One region of the Desulfitobacterium sp. genome, then DNA from elsewhere that is predicted to be linked to it. Evidence: riboswitches for the same ligand, from Rfam matches in the RefSeq annotation. Region 1 holds a riboswitch; each other region holds the start of a gene.
What was found. Region 1 has a riboswitch for cobalamin ahead of cbiE (precorrin-6y C5,15-methyltransferase (decarboxylating) subunit CbiE). Riboswitches for the same ligand answer to the same signal wherever they lie in the genome.
Positions count from the first base shown of each region.

Region 2: it holds a riboswitch for cobalamin, as region 1 does, so the genes downstream of both, AC1U9U_RS09850 (AIR synthase related protein) here and cbiE (precorrin-6y C5,15-methyltransferase (decarboxylating) subunit CbiE) in region 1, are expected to answer to the same signal.
Region 3: it holds a riboswitch for cobalamin, as region 1 does, so the genes downstream of both, AC1U9U_RS11935 (ABC transporter substrate-binding protein) here and cbiE (precorrin-6y C5,15-methyltransferase (decarboxylating) subunit CbiE) in region 1, are expected to answer to the same signal.

Region 1 is NZ_CEVWNY010000003.1:40,551-48,363, forward strand. It holds gene AC1U9U_RS01150 (4Fe-4S binding protein) at 1-538, shown strand, start outside; gene cls (cardiolipin synthase) at 709-2,238, opposite strand; gene AC1U9U_RS01160 (MarR family winged helix-turn-helix transcriptional regulator) at 2,410-2,868, shown strand; gene AC1U9U_RS01165 (glycosyltransferase family 8 protein) at 2,917-3,756, shown strand; gene cbiD (cobalt-precorrin-5B (C(1))-methyltransferase CbiD) at 3,866-5,005, shown strand; cobalamin riboswitch at 5,085-5,263, shown strand; gene cbiE (precorrin-6y C5,15-methyltransferase (decarboxylating) subunit CbiE) at 5,362-6,594, shown strand; gene cobI (precorrin-2 C(20)-methyltransferase) at 6,639-7,355, shown strand; gene cobM (precorrin-4 C(11)-methyltransferase) at 7,370-7,813, shown strand, end outside.
Region 2 is NZ_CEVWNY010000057.1:807-8,619, forward strand. It holds gene coaBC (bifunctional phosphopantothenoylcysteine decarboxylase/phosphopantothenate--cysteine ligase CoaBC) at 1-602, shown strand, start outside; gene metK (methionine adenosyltransferase) at 608-1,798, shown strand; gene AC1U9U_RS09835 (hypothetical protein) at 1,881-2,246, opposite strand; gene AC1U9U_RS09840 (Vitamin B12 dependent methionine synthase activation subunit) at 2,503-3,084, shown strand; gene AC1U9U_RS09845 (hypothetical protein) at 3,065-3,223, shown strand; cobalamin riboswitch at 3,215-3,396, shown strand; gene AC1U9U_RS09850 (AIR synthase related protein) at 3,493-4,242, shown strand; gene AC1U9U_RS09855 (ECF transporter S component) at 4,296-4,814, shown strand; partial or broken gene AC1U9U_RS09860 (ABC transporter ATP-binding protein) at 4,827-6,608, shown strand; gene AC1U9U_RS09865 (energy-coupling factor transporter transmembrane component T family protein) at 6,599-7,417, shown strand; gene AC1U9U_RS09870 (ferritin-like domain-containing protein) at 7,517-7,813, shown strand, end outside.
Region 3 is NZ_CEVWNY010000085.1:2,554-10,366, forward strand. It holds gene AC1U9U_RS11915 (HAD family hydrolase) at 1-612, opposite strand, end outside; gene AC1U9U_RS11920 (N-acetyltransferase family protein) at 637-1,083, opposite strand; gene AC1U9U_RS11925 (ABC1 kinase family protein) at 1,242-2,918, opposite strand; gene AC1U9U_RS11930 (phasin family protein) at 2,915-3,208, opposite strand; cobalamin riboswitch at 3,387-3,534, shown strand; gene AC1U9U_RS11935 (ABC transporter substrate-binding protein) at 3,647-4,624, shown strand; gene AC1U9U_RS11940 (FecCD family ABC transporter permease) at 4,668-5,708, shown strand; gene AC1U9U_RS11945 (ABC transporter ATP-binding protein) at 5,710-6,489, shown strand; gene AC1U9U_RS11950 (C40 family peptidase) at 6,626-7,405, shown strand; gene AC1U9U_RS11955 (DUF2628 domain-containing protein) at 7,440-7,813, opposite strand, start outside.

The DNA of each region.
Region 1 (7,813 bases):
AAATGCTTTAAAGGGTGTAGGAATAGTTGCTTTTGCAGGCTTGCTATATAAGCCTGCAAAAGCACTGGCAGCTGCCACCCCCCAAGTTTTTCGTCCGCCGGGTGCCGTTGGGGATGCGGAGTTTTTGGCAAGGTGTTTACGCTGTGGTAAGTGTATCGAAGTTTGTCCGGATAAGACCTTGTTAAGCGCTCATCTCGACCAAGGCTTAAACCTTGGCACCCCTTATTTTATTCCCCGTGAAGTACCATGCTCACTATGCATGAAATGTCCCGATGTTTGCCCAAGCGGAGCCCTTATTCCTTTAGACATGCGGGAGGTAAGAATCGGCGTTGCCGAGGTCGATCAGGACTTGTGCTATGCTTATCAGGGCGATGTATGCCGCACTTGTTACAATAATTGCCCGTTAATCGATGAGGCGATTAGGATGGAAGGATTTCAATATCCCGTGATTGATCCGGAAGTCTGCACCGGTTGCGGAATTTGCGAGTACGTTTGTGTTATGGAACAACCCGCCATCAGAATAAAGCGGATAAACTAATTGTTTATACTCCACCTCTCCACACAAATAAATAGCCTTACGACACTAGCCGAGTTAGAGAACAAATTTTTCTAACTATGAATTCCTCCTGCTTGATAGGACCTCATACAGAGCCTGTCCCAGAATCGACAACGTTGTCGATTCTGGGACAGGCCTTTTTTTGCATGACTCTACATCAGGGGGGCAAAGATGCGCAGGATCGTCCTTGCCAGCCTACGGTACCATCTGACTTTGAGACAGTCCTCTAAAGTAATAAGTTGACATTTTTCCAGAGTCTCCAAATAATCTTCTTTGACAGCCAGGACGCTTTGGGTTTTATACACGTAAACACCGCATTCAAAATGCAAGTAGAGGCTGCGGTAATCCATATTGATGGTTCCTACAACTGCGTGGACATCATCCACAACGATGGATTTGGCGTGGATAAAACCGGGAGAGTATTCGTAGATTTTTACGCCGCTTTCGACAAGGACTTTATAACTGGAACGGGTCATAGAGTGGACAAACCAACGATCCCCACGAAATGGAGTCACGATTCGGACATCCACACTCCGCTTGGCTGCAGACTTAAGGGCTGAGAGCATTTCGTTATTAAGGATGAGATAGGGAGTGTTTATATAAATATAGCGTTCTGCTTGAGATATTAGGCCCAGATAGATGGTTTCACCGATAGGTTCATCATCCAAAGGACTATCCCCGAAGGGTTGGACAAATCCGTCGGTAGGATAAACCTGGGCTTTTTCCTCCGGAAGTTTGTATTGCGTATAATCCTCGTTTGTTTCGGTCTCGTAGCTCCATAAGGATAGAAACATCACGGTAAAATTCCAAACAGCTTCCCCTTCGATGACTATGGCGGTATCCTTCCAATGGCCTAAACGATCCCGGGCGTTAATATACTCATCGGCGAGATTGATACCGCCTGTAAAGGCGGTTTTACCATCGATCACGGCAATTTTACGGTGGTCACGGTTATTCATGTGTATGGAGAGAACGGGGATGAGGCGGTTAAAGACACAGCATTTGATTCCTTTTTCCTCCAGTTCCTTTTCATAGCCGTAAGGAAGCTTAAAAAGGCTGCCGACATCATCGTAGAGGACGCGCACATCCACCCCTTGCTTAACCTTTTCCTCAAGAACTTTCAAGATGGAATCCCACATAAGCCCTTCGTCAATAATGAAATACTCTAGGAAAATAAACTTCTCTGCCTTCTTTAATTCAGACATAAGCCGCTCAAACATTTTCTCGCCGATAGGCAAATATTCGGTTCGCGTGTTTTGATAGACAGGGCAAAATGAATATTTCTCGATATAACGGGATAGATTGGCCGCTCTTAGATCTTGAGCTTCAATATTTTGGAGCGTGGCTTCTTTTTGAACTAGAAGTTGGCTCATTTTTTCGTTAACGGCATGCATCTCCCGTTTTTTTCGTTTACTTAATTTATTGCGTCCGAATAAGAGATAAAACAACCCCCCGAAGATCGGAAAAAGAAGAATGGGAATTACCCAGGCAATTTTATAGACGGGGTCGGACTTACTGTTCAATATATAAAGAAGGGCTATAATACTGAGAAAAGTGCAAATGATATAAAAGTAAATGAAATAACTGCTAAACCTCCAGATGATCATCACGAAGGCAAAAATTTGCAGGAGGAGAAGTAAGGCGATAAAGACAACGCGATAAAGCATAGGTAAGTTTTTCATCCCCTTCTCCCTCCTTACAATATATTACGAAAAAACGACATTTAAGGTTTAGTTTCCTTCTAATTTTACCCTAATTTTACCCTAATGGACATTTATACATCTATTGACCAGAAAAAGTATACACTATAATATATATAGTGTAAAGAAGCTTGATGTGGTGGAGGCAATTAAATGAGAAGTATGGTATTTGAGAGTGAGATCTGGGATTTTTTAAGGACAATCACGGAAGGTATGGCTAACGCCTTCCGGCCGATCGTTGAAGAATATGGTCTAACCCTGATGCAAACCAGGATTCTGGTAGAGATCAAAGAAGGAGGTCCCCATACAGTTGGTAGTCTGGGTGGGATTATCGGCCTTACCAGCGGTAATGCTTCCTCCATGTGCAAAAAATTAGAGTATGCGGGGTTTTTAAAGCGTATACGTACTCCTGAAGATGAGCGTTATGTAAAACTTGCCCTTACCGAACATGGAAAAGACACAATTGCTCAGATAGAAGACGATCTTGAACAGAGATATGGAGCATTTCTAGAAAGAAAAGGTATGGATGAATATAAACATTTTATTGAATGCATGGAAAATGTAAAGGGATTTCTTCAAGAGATGTATGAGTTTGATCCGAAGAAGGTTTAGGGAACTTGCTTCCAATTGCTAATCGGATAATTGAAAGGGCGAATTGCTATGAATATCTTGGTTACTTTGAACTCTAATTATGTAAACCAGTTAATTGTGATGCTGACTTCCTTAATCGATGCCAATCCAGGTGAGCAGTTGACAATTTTTGTGACCAATTCCACTATGACGCAAGAGGATTTTCATAAAATCAATCTGTCCATCGATACTTCCCGTTGCCAAGTTAAAGAAATCAAGATTTCCGATCAAGACTTAAATGATGTCCCTATTACCAGTCGCTACCCTAAGGAGATGTATTACAGGATTTTTGCTGCCCGGTATCTTCCGGAAGACTTAGACCGTATTCTTTACCTGGACCCGGATTTAGTCGTGATCAATTCCTTAAGGGCGCTCTATAATATTGATTTCCAGGGCAAATATTTTGCCGCAGCTTCCCATGTCAAAGAAATACTGGGGAAAATAAATAAGGCAAGGCTAAATATGGTAGAAGATAGTACCTACGTTAATTCCGGAGTGATGATGATGAACCTGTCCCTTTTACGCCGGGAGCAGGATATTCATGAAGTTTATGACTATATCGAAGGATATAAGAATCGTCTGTTTTTGCCGGACCAAGATGTTCTTAATGGGGTTTACAGTGATCGAATTGTGGCTGTAGATGCCAAAATTTATAATCTCAGTGAGCGGTATTACGCCTTATACAACTTAAATCCTAAGAATTGGGATGCTAAAATCGATCTGGATTGGGTACGTCGGAACACGGCGATTATCCATTATTGTGGCCGAAACAAGCCTTGGAAGGATAATTACATTGGGGACCTGGATATTTTCTATAAGCACTATGCCCAAATGGCTGCGGCTAAGCAAAAAGGTCAAGTGGTTTGTTAGGTTATAATTAATTTCTAATTATTAAAAAAAGGACTTTCCAAACCCGAATTGAAATTATTAGGGTAACGATGATAATTTCAATTACAATACAGATAGGGCGGCGTAATGATTGAGTAGAGAGAGCAAAGACAGGCATTCTTGGCAAACAGGGTTTACCACAGGCAGTTGTGCAGCGGGGGCAGCAAAAGCTGCTTGCCTTTTGCTCAAAGGCTTAGAGCCGGGAGCTGAGGTAAATATCCCCCTGCCTCAGGGAAATCAGCTTCAATTGCCAATTTATCGTGCGGAAAAGGAAAATGCAGGAGCACGGGCAGGGATTATCAAGGATGCGGGGGATGATCCTGATATCACCCATGGTTTAGAAGTACAAGCCGTAGTTCAGATGCTTTCTCAGCAGGGAGAGGTCCGGATTAGCGGCGGTCGAGGGGTAGGAATCGTTACTAAAAAAGGTCTGCAGATTTCTCCGGGGGAAAGTGCAATTAATCCTATACCACTACAAATGATTCGGGAAGCGGTACGGGAGATTTTTCCTAAGGAAGAGATAAAAGTGACGATCGAGGTTCCGGAAGGGGAAAAAGCCGCGGTAAAAACCCTTAATCCGCGCTTGGGTATTGTAGGGGGAATCTCTATTTTGGGAACCACCGGGATCGTCCGTCCAATGTCCGAGGAGGCGTTTAAGAAGTCCATTCTGCCGGAACTGGACCAAGCCGTTGCTTACGGCCATAAGGCCATTATTTTAACCCCGGGGAATTACGGATTTAGAGCCGCTACAGGACAGCTCAAGGTACCTCAGGAAGCAATTATTCAAATGAGCAATTTTGTCGGTTTTCTATTGGAAGAAGCCGCTTATCGGAAACTAGAGAAGGTAGTTCTCTTTGGACATGTTGGAAAACTGATTAAGGTAGCGGGGGGGATATTCCATACCCATACCCATGTAGCGGATGCACGAATGGAAATTTTAGTGGCTCATGCAGCTCTTGCCGGGGTTCCCCGTGAGCTTTTAGGCAAGTTGGCGGAATTCCCTACTGTGGAAGGCGCCGCTGAAGCAATCCTTAACCAAGGTTGGGGAAATTTGTTATTTGAATTAGCCGGTCGGGCCAGCATCAGGGCAAGGGATCATGTGCATGGAGAACTTCAAGTGGGGAGTGTTTTTACCCTTCTTGATGGTAAAATCATCGCCTGGGACAAACAGGCAGAAGAAATTGCCAAGGAATTTTGGGATTGGCCACAATTGCAGCAGGAATCTTACTAAAAACGGAGAATAGATAATACTACTGAATATTTTAGAAATATTCATAAAATAACTAAAGTTGTTTTTCATTTGGTATTTTTAATTGAATATAATTCAAGGTTCCTCATTTTGAGGATGTAAAGGGAAGTCGGTGCAAATCCGGCGCGGTCCCGCCACTGTAAACCACGAGTGCCTCTCAATTGCCCACTGGTAGTTACCGGGAAGGGGAGAGGGATGTAGACTGGAAGCCAGGAGACCTGCCTTGAGTGCGTTAATTAACACCTACGAGCGATGGGTGTAGTAATTATTAGGGTACTTACCAATACTGAAACAATAGAGCCGCTCACGGCTCTTTTTTTATTAAGGTAGGTGGTCAGATGATTAGCATACTGGGAATTGGTCCCGGGACTTCCGGATGGGTTCCTCCGGCTGTGATGGAGATGGTGAATCAATGTAATGTTTTAATAGGTGGGCCTCGTGCTCTAAAGCTATTTCCTGATTTTGCGGGAGACACCTTTCTTATCAATGGGAAGTTGAAGGAAACCCTGGAAGTATTGGCGGGCGTTTTAAGTCAAGGGAAAAAGGTCGGGGTACTGGTGTCGGGGGATCCTGGGTTTTACAGCTTGCTGCCGCTGCTAAAAAGAGAATTTCCGCAGGAAGATATCAGAGTCTTACCGGGGATCAGCTCTGTACAATTTGCCTTTGCCAGGGCAGGAATCCCTTGGCAGGATGCGGAGTTGCTTAGCGTCCACGGCCGCCCCCTTCGGGCCTTGCCCTTGAATCTGGATAAGCCTTTGGGAGTTCTCACCGGAGGGGACCATACCCCGCAAAAGATCGCCGGGTATTACCAAGTCTATGGATTTAATCCGCGGATTTCTTTGGGTAATGCTTTAGCCTATCCCGATGAAAAATGGTTGGAACTTGATGCCAAGGAATTAAAGGACCTTAAGGATGACTTTGCGAACGCTGTGCTGATCATCCATCCCGGTGAAGAAAAGCCGGAAGAAATATTCCCTTTGCCCTCGGGTTCCGAAGGCTTTAGCTTTGGAATCAGGGATGAGGAATTTATCCGCGGCAAGGTTCCCATGACCAAAAGTGAAGTGCGGGTTCAGGTTCTGGCCAAGGCTAAAATTGGCCCCGGTGATCGAGTCCTCGATGTGGGAGCTGGGACAGGAAGTTTAAGCATCGAATCAGCCCTTTTGGCCCGGCGAGGTTGTGTCTATGCAGTAGAGGAAAACCTGGAAGCCCAGGAACTGATTCTCCAAAATCGGGAAAAATTCCGGACCTGGAATCTGCAGTTGGTTCGCGGAACAGCCCCTGAAGCTTTAACCGGCATCCCGCCAATGGGTGTTTGCCTAATCGGTGGCAGTCATGGTCAAATATGGGAGATTCTGCGCCAAGCCCCACTGGTGCCTGGAGGCAGGGTAGTGATTACCGCAGTTACTTTAGAAACTTTAGCTCGCGGCATGGAAGCTTTGCAGAATTTGAAATATCAAGATATCGAGGTAGTTTCAATTCAAGCGGTGCGTTGGCAAGGAATTAAAGATATCCATCTTGCCCAGGCCCAGAATCCGGTATTTATACTTTCGGCGCAAAAAAGTCAAGAATAAGAACAACAACGGTGTTCCTGCAACAACGATAAAGGAGGTATATAGTGAAGAGTAAGTTTTATGGAGTGGGTGTAGGGCCGGGAGATCCTAAGCTCATCACCTTGCGCGCAGTAGAGGTCCTTCAACATATTCAGGTGTTGGCTATACCTAAATCCAAGCTGGAACGGGAGAGCATAGCCTGGGAAATCGCCAAAAGCCATTGCCCCGCAGGGGTAAATATTTTAGAGCTGGAAATGCCCATGACCTCAGATGAGGAAGTGCTGCAGGCAGCCTGGCAAAAGGCTGCGGATAAGATTATGGAGAAACTCGAAGCAGGACTCTCAGTGGCCTTTATAACCCTTGGGGACCCTTGCTTATACAGTACATATAGTTATTTGCTTTCTATACTTAACAGACAGCTGGAACCTGACCGGATCGAGACAATTCCGGGGATAACGGCCATGACAGCTGCCGCGGCCCGGGTAAATTGGCCTCTAGCCACCGGGGATGAACCCTTAGTGGTTTTGCCGGGAATTGAAGGGTTAGAGAATTACGAACAATACCCCAATCTTGTTCTTATGAAGGTATCCCGCAATCTGCCGGAGGTGTTGAACCATATCCGCAAGACCGGCTCACAAGCAGTTTTGGTCACTCGGGTAGGGCAGGCGGGAGAGGAAATTCGCTCCTTGGACACTGTTGATGATATGGAGAAAGTGGATTATTTGAGCTTAGTTCTATGCAAGAAGGAAAAAGATAAAAGCAAAAAGGAGGGTAAACCTTGACGGAAATAAATAAGATGGATTCTGCCCAAGTTCTTTTTATAGGAGCAGGTCCCGGGGACCCCGATTTAATCACGTTAAAAGGAAAAAAGGCTTTGGAAAAGGCTCAGCGAGTCATTTATGCCGGCTCATTAGTTAATCCGGAGATTCTTCAGCATTGTCAACCGGGGATTGCCCTCTATGATAGTGCCGGACTAACTTTGGAGGAGACTATCAAACTTATGGTGGAAGGGGTTAAAAAGGGGGAAAAGGTCGTTCGTCTACATACCGGTGATCCCAGTGTTTACGGGGCTATTCAAGAGCAGATGCAGCTTTTGGATGAGCAGGGTATTACTTATGGGGTGATTCCGGGAGTCAGCTCCGTATTTGCGGCAGCGGCGGCGGTGAAAAAAGAATTCACCCTACCGGAAGTAAGTCAGACCTTGATTCTTACCCGTCTCGCCGGTAGAACCCCTGTACCG
Region 2 (7,813 bases), on a different contig from region 1:
TTGATCCGGTTCGCTATTTAGGCAATCGTTCTTCGGGGAAGATGGGGTTTGCTATTGCTGAGGCTTTAAGGGAGGCTGGAGCGGAAACAGTTCTTGTCACTGCTCCATCTGAATTACCGACACCGAGCGGTGTAAAGCGTGTAGATATTATAACCGCTCAGGAAATGTACGATAGCGTTATGAGTGAGTTTGACAATGTAGATGTCGTCATCAAAGCAGCAGCGGTTGCCGATTATCGTCCAAAAGCGAGTGCTGAACAGAAGATAAAAAAGGATGGTACAAGCCTTACCCTCGAGCTTGTACCTAATCCTGATATCCTTGCCGAATTAGGTAAAATAAAAAACAGACAGCTATTAATAGGATTTGCTGCGGAGACTGAAAAGCTTTATGAACATGCTCAGGCCAAGATGCTACGCAAGAATGTGGACATGCTGGTGGCTAATGATGTGACGAAGCCGGGTGCCGGCTTTGGCAGTCCTACCAATATTGTAACCTTCCTCTTCCCTGATGGAAGAAGAATAGATCTGCCGCAAATGAGCAAGCTTGCAGTAGCAAGAAGATTGGTACAAGAAATTGTTAAGATAATCAAGGAAAAGGAGTGATTAAGTTGGTAAGAAAATTGTTTACTTCCGAGTCGGTCACGGAAGGACATCCCGATAAAATTTGTGACCAGATCTCCGATGCCATATTGGATGCCATTTTTGCCAAAGACCCGAATGCTCGTGTAGCCTGTGAAACTTCCGTAACCACAGGTTTGGTCTTAGTCAGTGGTGAGATTACTACCAATTGTTATGTGGATATCCCCAGTACAGTGCGGCAGGCTATCCGTGAAATCGGCTATACTCGTGCGAAGTATGGCTTCGATGCAGACACCTGCGCCGTTCTCACCTCCATCGGTGAGCAATCTGCAGATATTGCTTTAGGTGTGGATAAGGCCTTGGAAGCTAAAAACGGAGAGATGAGCGATGAGGAGATCGAAGCGATTGGGGCCGGGGACCAAGGGATGATGTTTGGTTACGCCACCAATGAAACGGAAAGCTACATGCCTCTCCCCATCGATTTAGCTCACCGTTTGGCGCGCCGCTTAAGTCAAGTTCGTAAGTCCGATCTTTTAGACTATCTCCGTCCCGATGGCAAAACTCAGGTCACTGTGGAGTATGAAGATAATCGCCCGGTACGGGTTGATACGATCGTTATCTCCACACAGCATCATCCGGAAGTATCTCAGGAACGGATTCGCCGCGATCTTCTGGAGCATGTGGTATTTCCGGTGGTTCCTTCGGAGCTGCTGGATGAAAAGACCCGTTATTTCATTAATCCCACCGGGCGTTTTGTGATTGGTGGTCCCCAAGGAGATGCCGGCTTAACCGGGCGTAAAATTATCGTGGATACCTATGGCGGTATGGCTCGTCATGGGGGCGGTGCTTTCTCGGGTAAGGATCCCACAAAAGTAGACCGTTCTGCTGCCTATGCCGCTCGGTATGTAGCTAAAAATGTGGTAGCTGCGGGCTTGGCCGATCGTTGCGAAATTCAACTTGCCTATGCTATTGGCGTAGCACATCCTGTATCTATATCTGTGGAGACCTTTGGAACTGCGAAGGTTGCCGAGGAGAAAATCGTCGAACTGGTCAAAAAGAATTTTGACCTGCGTCCGGCGGGGATTATCAATGCCTTGGATCTACGTAGACCCATCTATCATCAGACCGCTGCTTATGGACATTTTGGCCGTACAGATTTGGATCTGCCTTGGGAAAGAACCGACAAGGCTGCCACTCTGCGGGAACAAGCCGGAATATAAAGGAACCATCAAATCAACATTAAAAGGGAGACCGCTTCTGCTTTAAAAGTAGTGACGGTACTCCCTTTTCGATTGATATCGCCTAAATAAGACCGCCTTGTTCACGAATCTCTTGTCGCAATTGCTCAAATTGTGATTCATCGACAATGGCCGCAAGCAAAATATCGCGGCCTGTTGCCGCCGTTCCGCCCCCATCACTCATGCCACTGGCAGAGGTGTCGGCAGCATTTAAGGGGCCAACATCCCCGCCAATATCGCCAAGTGTCAAATCAGCTAAACTGCCGATTTGACCGGAGACAGGGTTCATGAGGTTATCGGCAGATCCTCCAGGGTATTTATCTATGCGATCGATTTGGACATCCTCAATGCCCATATTTTTAATACGGTCGGCAATCATTTGAGCTTGCTCTACAGTATTGAAATAAGCAAGGATATTTTTCTCAGCCATATTTATGCTCCTTTCAGCACGTGTTTTCAATTATTAGTACTTTAAGAGTGTGGTTGAGTTTAGAATTGGCCGTTTGCGGTTATTCTATTCGCTTCTCTTCTCTTCATTTGTTTATGCCTGTCTTTCCTAAATAACTTTATTAGGAGAACCTTTTTATTAAGACCCTAAATTTTGCGGATATTTCGTCATATCCGAAGTCAGGCCATCTATGCCCGGACACCTGATGAAGAAATTAAGAACTACTTAAATATTCATAATGATTTGGCCCTGTTGGTTATTGAACAACGAATCCATCTGGCAGGAAGTCAAAGTGATCGGTGCGGGGAAGCAGGAACTCTATCTTGAGGACGGACTTACGTTTAGAGGGAGTCTATTACCTAAAGTGTTAGGCTCGGCAGATGGTGTGGTGTTGTTTGCTATGACCATCGGTGAGAAGATTGATGAAAGAGTACAGTCCTATACCCATCAAGGTAAAACCCTGGAAGCCTTTATCCTGGATGCAGCCGGATCGGCGATCATGGCCAAAGCGGCCTATCATTCGATCTCTGAAATCGAGAAGCTCTATAAGGAAAAGCAGCTTGACACGACGTTTTCCTTAGGGCCGGGGCATTCCTACTGGAAAGGACTCGAAGATGTAAGGTCCATTATCGATTACCTGAAAGGGGAGCGGATTGGCATCAGCCTTACCGACTCCAACCTCATGCTTCCCAAAAAATCCATCGCTATGGTCATGGGAGTAGGAAGCGACTTACCGGACTTCAAGGGTAAAACCCATTGTGATTTTTGCCATCTTAAAGAAAACTGCACTATGAGGGAACTTGGCTCCAATAATTGCTGATGGCGGCCATGGCCGTTTTGGCCGTACCGATCTGGACCTGCCTTGGGAAAAGACCGATAAAGCAGCTACCCTTCGGGAATTATTGCTTGACAATATTATATTTTCAGTTAAACTGGATTTAGTAAGTTTTAACAATTGAAGGATTTCAGGTGCCCTTCGCTAAGAAGGGAGAATAGGGAACCGGGTGCAATTCCCGGACGGACCCGCCACTGTAAAGAGGAGTCTCATGGAGAGATGCCACTGGGTAACTGGGAAGGCAGAGATGGGACGATGACTCGAAGTCAGGAGACCTGCCTGTAATCCAGAGACGCATGAAGCATGGTAAAGTTCATGGTCATTTTGCTTTATCCGAGAGGAGAAGCGAGGTGGCTATGAACTTTTTATTTTTAAAAAGGAGAGTGGAAGAGGATGGGTTATCAGGGGCGGGATGTCGAGGTGGTTTCTTTGAATGAGGAACAATACATTGTGGCAGCGTGTGATTCTTGTGGTGCTATTGGTGAGAAAGAGTTTGATGCTGTCAAAGTCTCTTGGAAGGTAGCCGGCAGGGCTACAGCTCGGGTGGCTTTGCTGGAAGTGCTCGCCGTCGGGGCGATTCCACAGATGCTTACAGTTGCGATTTCTAATGAGCCAAGGCCTGCAGGCGATGCGATACTTAAGGGGGTGAGAGAAGAGTTAAATGCTATGGGGCTGGCTTCATTGCCGATAGCTATTAGTACGGAAAAAAATATGCCTACAAAGCAAACAGGCATAGGGATCAGTGCAGTAGGGCTTTGTGACAAAGCAAAACTTCGTATCGGAAGCTCCAACTTTGGAAACGGCATTTTTTGCCTAGGGCTCCCAAAAGTAGGGGCTGAGGTGATTAACCTCAATGATCCGGAAATTGCCCAAGGTCATCATATCGAGAAATTACTACACCATAGTGAGGTTTATGACATCATCCCGGTAGGATCTCAAGGAATACGTGGTGAAGCCGAAGTTCTTGCCAAGATGATCGGTGCCAAGTTCATTCAAGACTCCCAATGTGAACTAAATATCGACAAATCAGGAGGACCGTCAACTTGTCTTATTTTTACAGCGCCGGAGGATATCGGATTAACTGATCTTGGGTCCGCCCCAATTCGTAAAATCGGGAGGCTTCAAGAGGTTTTAAATTCTTAAAATACTGTGAAGGAATCAAATTTAAGAAAATATCGAAAGAGAGGGAGATTATCATGATTGAACGTGTAAATTCAAAGAAAGAAACACCTCAAAAAACGGCTCAAAATATTAGGCGGATAGCAATTATGGCAGTTTTTATTGCCTTGAGTGCAGTGGGTGCCCTAATTAAAATTCCAAGTCCGGTCGGGACAGTAGGGTTAGATTCGGCTCCCGGTTTTTTTAGCGCTTTAGCCTTTGGCGGTCTTGAAGGAAGCATTGTGATTGCCGTAGGTCATCTGCTTACCTCAGCGGTTGTTGGTTTCCCGCTTGGGATTCCTATGCATTTAGTTATCGCCGTAGAAATGGCTGTTTTTGCTTTGGTCTTTCGTTTGGTTAATAAGAAAATTGGTTTAATTGCTGCAGTGGTTGTAACCTCTCTCCTCAATGGAGTGGTAGGTGCGTTTATGGTTTTACCGGTGGGTGGTATGGGTGCTGTTTTAGGGTTAATGCCCTTTTTATTGGTGGGGTCAATATTGAATGTTGCGGTATCTGCTTTAGCGTATAAAGCACTAAAAGGAAGTCGTTTGATTTAGAGGAGTGTAGGGGTGGAGAAGGTCATTGAGTTAAAAGATGTTTCTTATCGTTATCCACGCGGAGAGGTTGAGAATTTGAAACAAGTCAACTTAACGGTGGGAAAAGGGAAATTCATCGCATTAATGGGGCCCACAGGAGCGGGCAAAACAACCTTAAGTTTATGTTTAAATTGACTGATTCCACAGCTTCTGCAAGGGGATTTAACAGGTGAGGTAATCGTCGCGGGTAAAGAGACAAGTAAGTATCGGGTGCAGGAATTAGCTAAACAGGTCGGGCTTGTTCTTCAGGATGCCGAAAGTCAGATTGTTGGGAGAACCGTTGAAGAAGATGTAGCTTTTGGTCCCCGCAATTTCGGTGTGCCGAAGGAAGAGATTCGGCAAAGGGTTGCCCAAGCCCTTGCCAAAGTTAGACTGAATGATTATGATGAGCGCTCCACATCGGAGTTATCGGGTGGAGAGAAACAAAGGTTGGTGATTGCCGGGGTACTGGCCATGGAGCCGGATCTGCTGGTATTGGATGAGCCAACTTCTGAGCTTGATCCAGAAGGGCGAGTAGAGATTTATCGGACCTTGGATGACCTCTGTCGTGAAAGAGAACGGACGATTTTCATTGTTGAGCATTCCAGTGAGGAAATTCTCCAAAGGGCCGATGAAATTGTTGTACTTAATCAGGGGGGAATTGCCTGGCAAGGGGTTCCGGAAAAACTTTTTCGCGATATACCTCTGCTGCAAGAATTCGGGATTAAGCCCATACCGGTTAGTTTATTAGGCTGGGACTATTACCAAAGAGGATGGATTAAAAGCGGGGACATCCCTCTGGATGTCGGTAGTGCCGAGTCCATAATCCGTTCTTTAGTAAGTAAACACAAGTCAGGGGATCTAATGAACCCCTTAGTCAAGCCTGTTGAGTTAGGAGAAGCACATCGGGAACGGGGGGAGGAGAGGGGGCCTCGGGGTTTACCGTTGATTCAGGTTAAGCGGCTCGCCCACAGATATGAGTCAGGACAAATAGGGATAAAGGGAATTAATCTTATTATTCAAAAAGGGGAATTCGTGGCCCTGGTTGGCTCAAACGGAGCTGGGAAAACCACCCTGGCCAAACACTTGAATGGGTTGCTTCAGCCAACGGAGGGCGAAGTGCTCGTCAAGGGGATGAATACTAAAAAAACTGACACTGCGCAGCTTGCCCGAACGATTGGTTATGTGTTTCAAAACCCGGATCACCAGATTTTTTCGGTCTCCATCGAAAAAGAGTTGGAGTTTGGCTTGAAAAATGCAGGCTTTGCCTCGGCGGAGATTGAGGAGCGGATCACTTGGGCCTTAGAGTTAACCGGTCTGGAAAAATTTCGACGGGTTCACCCTTATACCCTTGGGAAAGGGGAGCGACAGATGATTGCCGTCGCTTCCGTTTTAGCCCTTACTCCAGATATTCTCGTGATTGATGAACCGACGACGGGCCTTGACTGGAGGGGTGTACAAAAAATAATGGAGTTGCTTCGTCAACTCCATAAAAAGGGCACAACAATTGTTATGATTAGTCATGATATGGATATTGTCGCCGAATATGCAGAGCGAGTTATCGTTTTGCAAGGGGGTCAGGTATTGAGTGATACACCAACGTGGGAAGTTCTTGGTAATGTGGAGATCCTACATCAAGCTGCAGTCCTTCCTCCGCAAATCTGTGCCTTGAGTCAAAGACTAGAAGATTTAGGCCTAAGAGCGAATTCGGCTGAAGAATTTAGGAGGACCTTGATCCATATCCTTGAGGAGGGAGAGCGGGTGCTTTGTTTGTAGAATATTTACCTGGGGACAGTTTGCTTCATCGGCTCGATATCCGTACAAAAGTACTAGGCTTGCTAGCGGTTGTAATCTGGTGTTTTATGTTTCAAGCTCCTCTCTATAATTTGGTGCTTCTACTAGGTATCACCTTATTAGCATTCCGGAGCAAGATATCCTTTAAGAAAGTTTGGCGGCTTATTCAACCATTGGTTCCTATTTGTCTATTTCTTGTTATGATTACTGGTTTTACATATCCTCCTGAACGATTCCAGACAGAAATGAGTCAAACCATCCTTTTCTCTACTTATTCAGAAGGGCACGTGGTACTGACTCTGAATGTGGGAGGAATTTTAACTGGGATCAATTTTGTTAGCCGCCTCCTTGTGATGGTCATAGCGTCTTCAGTGTTAACCTTAACGACTCCAATCGATGATTTTATGATCTTTATGAATAGGCTTAGAGTTCCAGCGGAAATAACGTTTATGCTTACAACAGCGCTTCGATTTATCCCCACTTTGGATAAAAAGAGACTACTCATTCTTGAAGCCCAAAGAGCCCGGGGAGCAAAAGTCAATGACAAAAGCACTATGGGACGGATCAAAGCCTATCTTCCAATCATGGTACCGTTATTTGTCAATTCAATTTTAATTGCTGAAGATTTGGCGAAAGCAATGCTCAATCGCGGCTACGGATTGTCGCGCTCTATCACTGAAGTATGCGAACGACCTTTAGCAGTGAAGGATTATTGTATTATGGGTAGCCTTCTTCTACTCATGGGTGGTGGCCTATACTTACGAGTTGTACTAAAGTTCGGATTGCTGTAATTATGGATAAAAGTTCTAAAGGTTTATAGGAAAATGTACGATATTAATTAAAATACAGGCTATATTAATTGTAAGACAGGCTATAAGGAGGAATTATTAATGGATGTCTTAGAATTTGCAATAAAGATGGAATTAGAGGGAGAAAAATATTACAACGAACAAGCAGAAATTAATGAGGGGAATAGCTTGGGCAAAGTTTTTAAGATGTTAGCAAAAGATGAAAGAATGCATGCCAGGGTACTAGAAAAAAAGGCCGGTAAAGAGAGCTATACTTTAGAACCCAATGAAACGTTATCCATGGCTAGAAACGTGTTCAGCAATAAGGAAATGATCAAGAACGAAATCAAAGCAATGCCCAGTCAGGTCGATGTGTACAGAGCAGCTATGGAAAACGAA
Region 3 (7,813 bases), on a different contig from region 1:
AAGCTTTTGAGCACCGGATTTATTCAGCTCTTCTGCCGTGCGATAGCCCCATTTTGCACCAACCGAGTAAATCTGAGCATTCCTAGCTGTTTGCATATCCACACCTGTATCACCTACAAAAAGTAGCTCTGAGGTCGGAATCCGGATAACGTTACTGATGAAGAGGGCCCCTTGCGGATTAGGTTTTCTGGGAATATCATTTCCCGAACCAATCACCACCTCAAATCTTTGCTTAGGAAAGTAAGTAGCCACGACCTTTTTGGTTAGCTCATCCACTTTATTGGAAAATACGCAGCATTTAATAGCTCTGCGATTCAATTCCTCCAAAAGTTCGATCACCCCCGGATAGGGGGCTGTCTTATCTACGCAATGTTGAGTATAATCCTCCATCATACTCTCAAAGCATTGGGAAATTAGATTTTCATCCCTTCCTTCCGCAGGTAAAGCTTCCCGGACCAAATTGCGAATCCCATTGCCGATAAAATACTTATAGGCTTCTAGAGAATGAGTAGGATAATCATAGCGAATTAGTATTCTATTCATCGAATCGGCAATGTCCACCAAAGAATCCACAAGGGTCCCATCTAAATCAAAGATAATACCTTTTATCATTAAAAGCTGCTCCTTTAATTGTTTTTATTCATCAAAGTCCTTAATCATCTGTTTATAGTCAAGAGGAACAAAACCTAATCTTCTATAAAGGGATATTGCCTTGACATTTTCCTCTTCGACTTCTAATCGTATGCGCTTGATCGCGAGCTGTTTTTGATCTTCTAAGTATTTAAAAAACTCTCGACCAATACCTTTAGCACGATATTGGGGCAAGATATAGATCTCATCAATCCAGACAACAATCCCCCCGGCCTCCTGTGAAAAGGTTTTGGCAGTAATCGCATAACCCGCTATAGCATCTTCAAATTCGAAAATATATCCATTCAAATAAATGTCTGAACGAATTATTTCTTCAAATGTTGTTAGATGATATTCCTTTGGGATAGGGTGTAAGACAGCGTCAGATTGGTAAAATTCCGTAACAAGTTCTAAGAATATTTCTTTATCTTCTTTTTTTATGGGCCTGATCATATACTTTATCTCCTTTTCTACGAGCACCTGCCTCCTAGGCATATGTGTTTTAGTAAATTATACTACTTCAATTGTACCATAACTAAGGGGCTAACCACGAATTCTTCAGTCCTGTGTCAACACCCCCGTCCCCCTGACACACCCCTGACACATCACATCTAAAACCTTCCGGATCGGAGAATAGATACCAGCAGCAGAATAAACATCATAGCTGCCACGGCAAAACCGGCCTCGATGGCCGGTATCCGCCAAAAAACCAAGGGCTGGTTACCTAGGGCTGAAGCAACTACTAAACCGGCCATAATGATACTGAAGGATAATAATACAATACTAAAAGAAAGCTGATTGCTGATGCGATCCAGCTTCCGGATGAAAGTGCCTAATTCAGGCAGAAAAATCTCGATGCGGATTTTCCCCCTTTGAATGCTGTTAAAGATCTCTTTAGTTTGGCGGGGCAAATTCAGCAGGAGTTCCGTATATTCCTTAAGGTGTTTCCAGGTCTTTTCCGCGATATATTTAGGGTTTAAGCGTTCCTCAAGAAGCTGCCGGCCAAAAGGCTCGGCAATATCGATAATACTGATTTGGGGATCTAATTGTACAACAATTCCTTCTAAGCTTAATAGCGATTTGCCCAGTAAAACAAGATCGGTGGGAATAATGATCCTATGTTTAAAGGCTACTTTAAATAAATCATTCACTGCGGTCCCTAAGTGTACTTCACTTAAAGGTACATCCAAGTACTTTTCCCTTAATAAGTCCACATCGCGAAAAAGGATTTTGCGATTGATATCTTCGGGGACGATCCCCATAGCAAAGACCGCCTCAATCATGTCTTCGGTTTTCCGCCGCATCATGCCAATGACCAAAGAGGCAAAATGATCCTTCATCTCTGCTGAGAGTCTGCCAACCATCCCGAAATCAATAAAGGAGATGACCTGACCAGGCAAGACAAATATATTGCCCGGATGTGGATCCCCGTGAAAAAAACCCTCAATAAGAATCTGCTTAAGCATAGCTTTAATCAAATTCTCAGTCAGCGCCCTCCGATCATACCCTTCAGCCTCCAGAGTCTGGAATTGGCTAAGTTTTATGCCGCGGATATATTCCAGGGTCAGAACCCTGGTCTTGGAGTACTCTTTATAGACCTTGGGGATACGAATGGATAAATCATTTTGGAACTGCCTACCGATCCTTTCCGCATTGCTGCCTTCGACGTCATAGTCCAATTCATTGCGCAAGGAGGCGGCAAACTCTTCGACCATGTCCCGAACATGATAAAGAGCCGCCCACTCGATTCTGCGTTCGGCTAAGGCAGCTAAGTCTAAAAGAATCTCCAGATCAGTTTCGATGGTATCAGCGATATGAGGACGCTGAACCTTTACTACTACCTCTTCTCCACTGGGCAAAAGGGCAAAATGAACTTGGCCAATCGAGGCTGCCGCCAGCGGTTCTTCCCCAAATTTTTGAAAAAGCCGTTGTGGAGGTCCTCCTAGCTCTTCCTCAATAATCCGATTCACTTCAGCGATGGGAAAAGGGGGAACTTGGTCTTGAAGCTTTTCCAACTCCACAATGAGATACTCCGGTATAATATCAGGCCTGGTACTGGCAATTTGCCCGATCTTCACATAAGTCGGTCCCAATTCTTCCAAGGCCTTGCGCAAATGCTCCCCGAGAGTTTTGGGGTCGGTATCTTCTTCCTTATGCAAAATTCGTTTGGAAAAAGAGATTAAATTGATAAGCCCCATCTCTTCAAGGATGAGGCCGAATCCGTTACGGGCAAGTATTGTGGCGACCTCACGATAGCGTTGCACATGACGAATTCTTCTCCTAATCATTTTTGTTCCTTCTCTAATTGGGCAAGCCGATTCTCCAATCGCTCGAAATCGGCCTTAGTGGGAAGGTTTAGCTCGTTAAGAATTTTCTCCACTTGCTCCCGTAATTTGACGTTGATTGCTCCCTGCTGTTCCTCACCCTTTTGAATAAGCTCATTTATAAGCTCCTTCGACTCAGTAGCGGAAATATCACCTTTTTTCACCAAATCGTCAATTACCTTTTCGATCTGCTCTTTACTTACTACCGCAAACCCCAGTCCCAGAGATAGCCCCTTTTTCAACAGTTCCTTCATTTTCATTGCCTCCTGTTATTTACTCTTGATGTTTCCTTTATTATTTGCCTGCCCCCGTAAAAAGATTCTTAAGCAAATTAGATCTCAAGTTTTTTGGCAAACATAATTAGCTCGTCAAATAATTCACACTAATTGCATCTTGGCATTCTCCGTTGCTTGCTATATAATTGCCTTAAGTACATATTGGATTTGATTAGGTTCTCTTTTCTATCCAAACAGAAAAGAGTTAAAAGGGAAGCCGGTTAAATTCCGGCACGGTCCCGCCACTGTGAACCGGAGGAATTTTTCCTTCAAAGTCAGGAACCTGCCTAATCGAAAGCGACCACCCTCGAGGATGGGGAGTAGGCGCTGCTAACAATCTACGTGCAGCAAACCTTTTACCCAGGTGGTAAAAGGTTTTTCTTTGTTCCCAAGGTGGTAGAAGAAAGGAGAAATTAAATGTTCAAAAAGACTAGGTCAACGCTGATTTTGCTGCTCATCCTTTGTCTTGGCATTTTTTTAATGAGTGGCTGTAATTCAGCTAATCAAACTAACGGTCAAAATCCACCGACCCCGGCAGAGTCCGGCCAAAAGACTGATCAACAGACCGAATATCCCTTGGTCTATACAGATGATTCCGGAGTCGAAACCACGCTTAAGAGTGAACCACAACGAATTGTTTGCTTAGCCCCTGCTTCAACAGAGATTTTGAGTGCACTTGGCCTCGAAAGCAAACTGGTGGCCTTAACCATCTATGATACTTATCCCGTCGGTATCCGGGATAAGGTGGCATATGTCTTTGATGACAGTCTCAATCCTAATCTTGAGCAACTTCTCCAGCTTAATCCGGACTTGGTGGTGCTGGGGATGCACGAAGAAAGCTTAATTAAATCTATTCGCGATCTCAATATTCCGGTAGTTCATCTCAATCCCGATAGCATCACCACCACTTACCAGGCCATTGAAAAGCTTGGCGTTATTACCAATACTCAAAAACAAGCCCAGGCAATAATTAAAAGTATGAAAGAAAAAGAACAGTCCATTGCGGATAAAGTCAATACAATTAAAGAGTCGGAGCGGCTCAAGGTTTGGCTGGAAGTCGATCCCGGGCTTTATACCGCCGGTGCCGAAACCTTCCTGAACGAATTACTTGTTAAAGCCGGTGGTACGAACATTGCTAACGATGTCCGGAATTGGGCTCAATACAGCGAAGAACAGGTCCTCGCCAAAAATCCTCAGGTTATTTTTGAGACCTATTCCTACTACGTAGATAATGCAAAAGAAACCATTTATGCCCGTTCGGCTTGGCAAAATATCGATGCCTTGAAAAACAAGCGGGTTTACAGCCTGGATAGCGACATGGTTACCCGTCCCGGCCCGCGGATAATCGATGGTTTAGAAAGTATCGCCAAGCTCCTCTATCCCGAAATGTTTTAATAACCAGACCCCCTTGTCAGCGAATTAAGGAGGAAGACACTACATGAATCAGAAAAGCTTTAACCCCAAAACCATGACCTGGATCTTGGGCTTGTCTTTACTCCTTATGCTCTCCATCGTATTGTGCGTAATGATTGGCTCGGTGTCCCTCCCCTTCCAGCTTACCTGGAAGATTATCCTTAGCCATTTGCCGTTTTTGGACCTAGACCCTAATTGGACTACGGCCCAGGAGTCGATTGTTTGGAATCTCCGCTTGCCCCGTGTTTTTCTGGCCTTGCTCGTTGGGGCAATGCTCGCCACCTCCGGAGTAGCTTTTCAGGGAATTTTACGAAATCCTTTAGCCGACCCCTATATCCTCGGTGTTTCTACCGGAGCAGCCTTCGGAGCCGCCGCTGCCATTATTTTTTTCAGGGGCTCCTCAATCCTTGGCCAATCTTTTCTACCCCTGTTTGCTTTTGCCGGGGGTCTCATATCCTTAGCTTTTGTCTTTTCTCTAGCCAGGCATAATGATCAATTCGAGCGAGAGACCTTGATCTTAGCCGGGGTAGTGGTGCAAGCCCTATTAGGGGCTTTCCTCTCATTTCTGATCGCCGTATCCGGACGCCAGATGCAAGAAATCATCTTCTGGATGATGGGAAGCCTGGCCGGCAGAACCTGGCAGGATGTACTTATTCTGGTTCCCTACTTCCTCTTGGGACTGATCTATCTCTTCTTCCAAAAAAGAGACCTTAATGTTATCGCTTTAGGAGAGCGGGCAGCCACCCACCTCGGGATCAATGTCGAACGAAAGAAAATTACGATTCTCATTGTCGGTTCCCTGCTGGCAACGGCCGCTGTCTCCATCGTGGGAGTTATTGGCTTTGTCGGGTTAATCATCCCCCATCTGATGCGTCTATTGGTCGGACCCGATCATCGCATTCTTTTGCCGGTCTCTACTTTAGCAGGAGCAATCTTTCTCTTATGGTCGGATACCATTGCCCGGACTCTCCTCCAATCACAGGAGATACCCATCGGCGTCATCACAGCCTTTGTGGGAGCACCTTTTTTTGCATACCTATTAAAAAGTGGTCTAAGGAGGGGTTAACATGAAACTTTTTGATATTAAAGATGTCGGCCAACACTACGGCTCCTATGCTGTTTTAAAAGAGCTCACATTTTTCATTAACCAAGGAGATATGTTTGGCATCATCGGCCCCAATGGCAGCGGTAAATCCACTCTTATCCGCACCATTAGCGGCATTCTTCCTCCCACTTCCGGGGAAATCCTTCTCTATGACAAACCTCTCTCCTCCTATTCTACAAAGGAATTAGCCCGCCGGATCGCAGTCTTGGAACAGGAAGGAACCCCTCCCCTGCCCTTTACCGTCGAGCAAATTGTGGCGATGGGCCGGTACCCTTGGTTAAAGCCCTTTGCCGATCTAAGTCCTCATGATCATGAAGTAGTAGATAATATTTTAAAAAAGTTAAACCTCTGGCATAAACGTTCTCAGCGGGTGAACACCTTAAGCGGCGGCCAACGTCAGCTGGTTTCACTAGCCAGAGCTATGGCTCAAGAACCCCAAATATTAATCTTAGATGAACCGACAACTTACTTAGATATTGGCCATCAAGTACTGGTAATGGATCATGTCCAAAAGTGGCATGAAGAGCTGGGACTTAGTGTCATCATGGTTCTTCATGACTTGAACATTGCCGGTCAATACTGTGAGCAGGTTTTGCTTCTTGATCAAGGGAAAATTGCAACTTGGGGTAAAAAAGAAAGCGTTTTAGCAGAAAAAACGCTGGCTCAGGTCTATAAGACAAACCTTGTGCAAGTTTATCATCCTAAACTCGGTGTACCGCAATTTTTATTAAGTGGAAAATAGCAAATCCCAACCTTTACAAAACTTAGAAGGACAACCAGCCATTTACTAAGGAAATAGTGAATTTATTATTTTATACTAAAGACAACCTTTCAGAAAGCGATGGGTTGTCTTTTAGTTATGATGAAAGGAGCAATTTATGAAAAAAGACGTAAAAAAATACCTTAATAATAAGTTCTTTAATATTGGGATTGTCTCTGTACTGTCGCTGGGGTTATTCGCATCCACCCTCTCGGCCTTTCCTCAAACAACTTATGACCCGGGTTCTGAGCATTCTTTAGCTTCGGAAGTTTCCTTAGCAAGCACCGACCCCACCATAAACTCAGAGGCCCTTGCCTTCAGGGCTGCATTCAGGGACAGTTTGCGCAAAAGCGAGCTATCCCGTGGTTCTCGACCAGAACAAACACCGCCTTCCGCACCGGAAAGTACACCGACCAAACCCACCGGCACTCCCCCTAAGAGTACCTCTACCGCACCTAAGACCACGAAAAGCACAGCTTCTCCTGCCAAAAGTACAACTGCCCAAACTGCCCCCAAACCGGTCGCTTCTACCTCAAAAGCAACAGCTGTAATCAATACTGCTAAAAAGTATATCGGGGTTCCTTATGTCTGGGGCGGTACAACTACGAAGGGTTTTGACTGTTCGGGATATACCCAATATGTTTTCGCTCAACATGGGATTTCTTTGCCCCGGGTCTCCAAGGATCAATATAAAGTAGGCACTGCTGTTTCCTATAGCAACCTTAAAGCCGGTGACTTGGTCTTCTTCTCACTGGACGGGGACAAAGTCATTGACCATGTAGGGATTTTTATCGGCAATGGCCAGTTTATCAATGCCTCCAGCTCAAAAGGTGTTACAATTTATAACCTGGGCTCTTACTGGCAATCACACTTTATCGGCGCCAAACGGGTTCTCTAAAAAAGCAAGGGGCTGTCGCAAAACAGCTCCTTTTTTACAAGGAGGTTAAATATCCCAGGATTAAGTTATAGATAAAAAGGAATATCACCGTGGCCACTATGCCTCGCCAATTCGGTCCACCGGCTAAGGCGGCCTTTCTTTTCATCTCCTCATAGTCAAGATTTAACCTTCTCAACTGTTGAATCTTTTTGCGGACATGGCGGTAATACAGAGCGTTGCCAAAAGTCCCCATGAGTAGAGAAATTACAATGGTGATTCGAATATCCGGTTCCATACCTAAGCCAAAGGCATACACAATGTCTGCCGTCAATAATACTCCCACCAATAAAGCCAGGTAGGCATACATTTGACGATAGCCGATCCAAAAGGCGCTTACGAAAAAAGCCGCCCAATTCCAAGAGAGTTTCG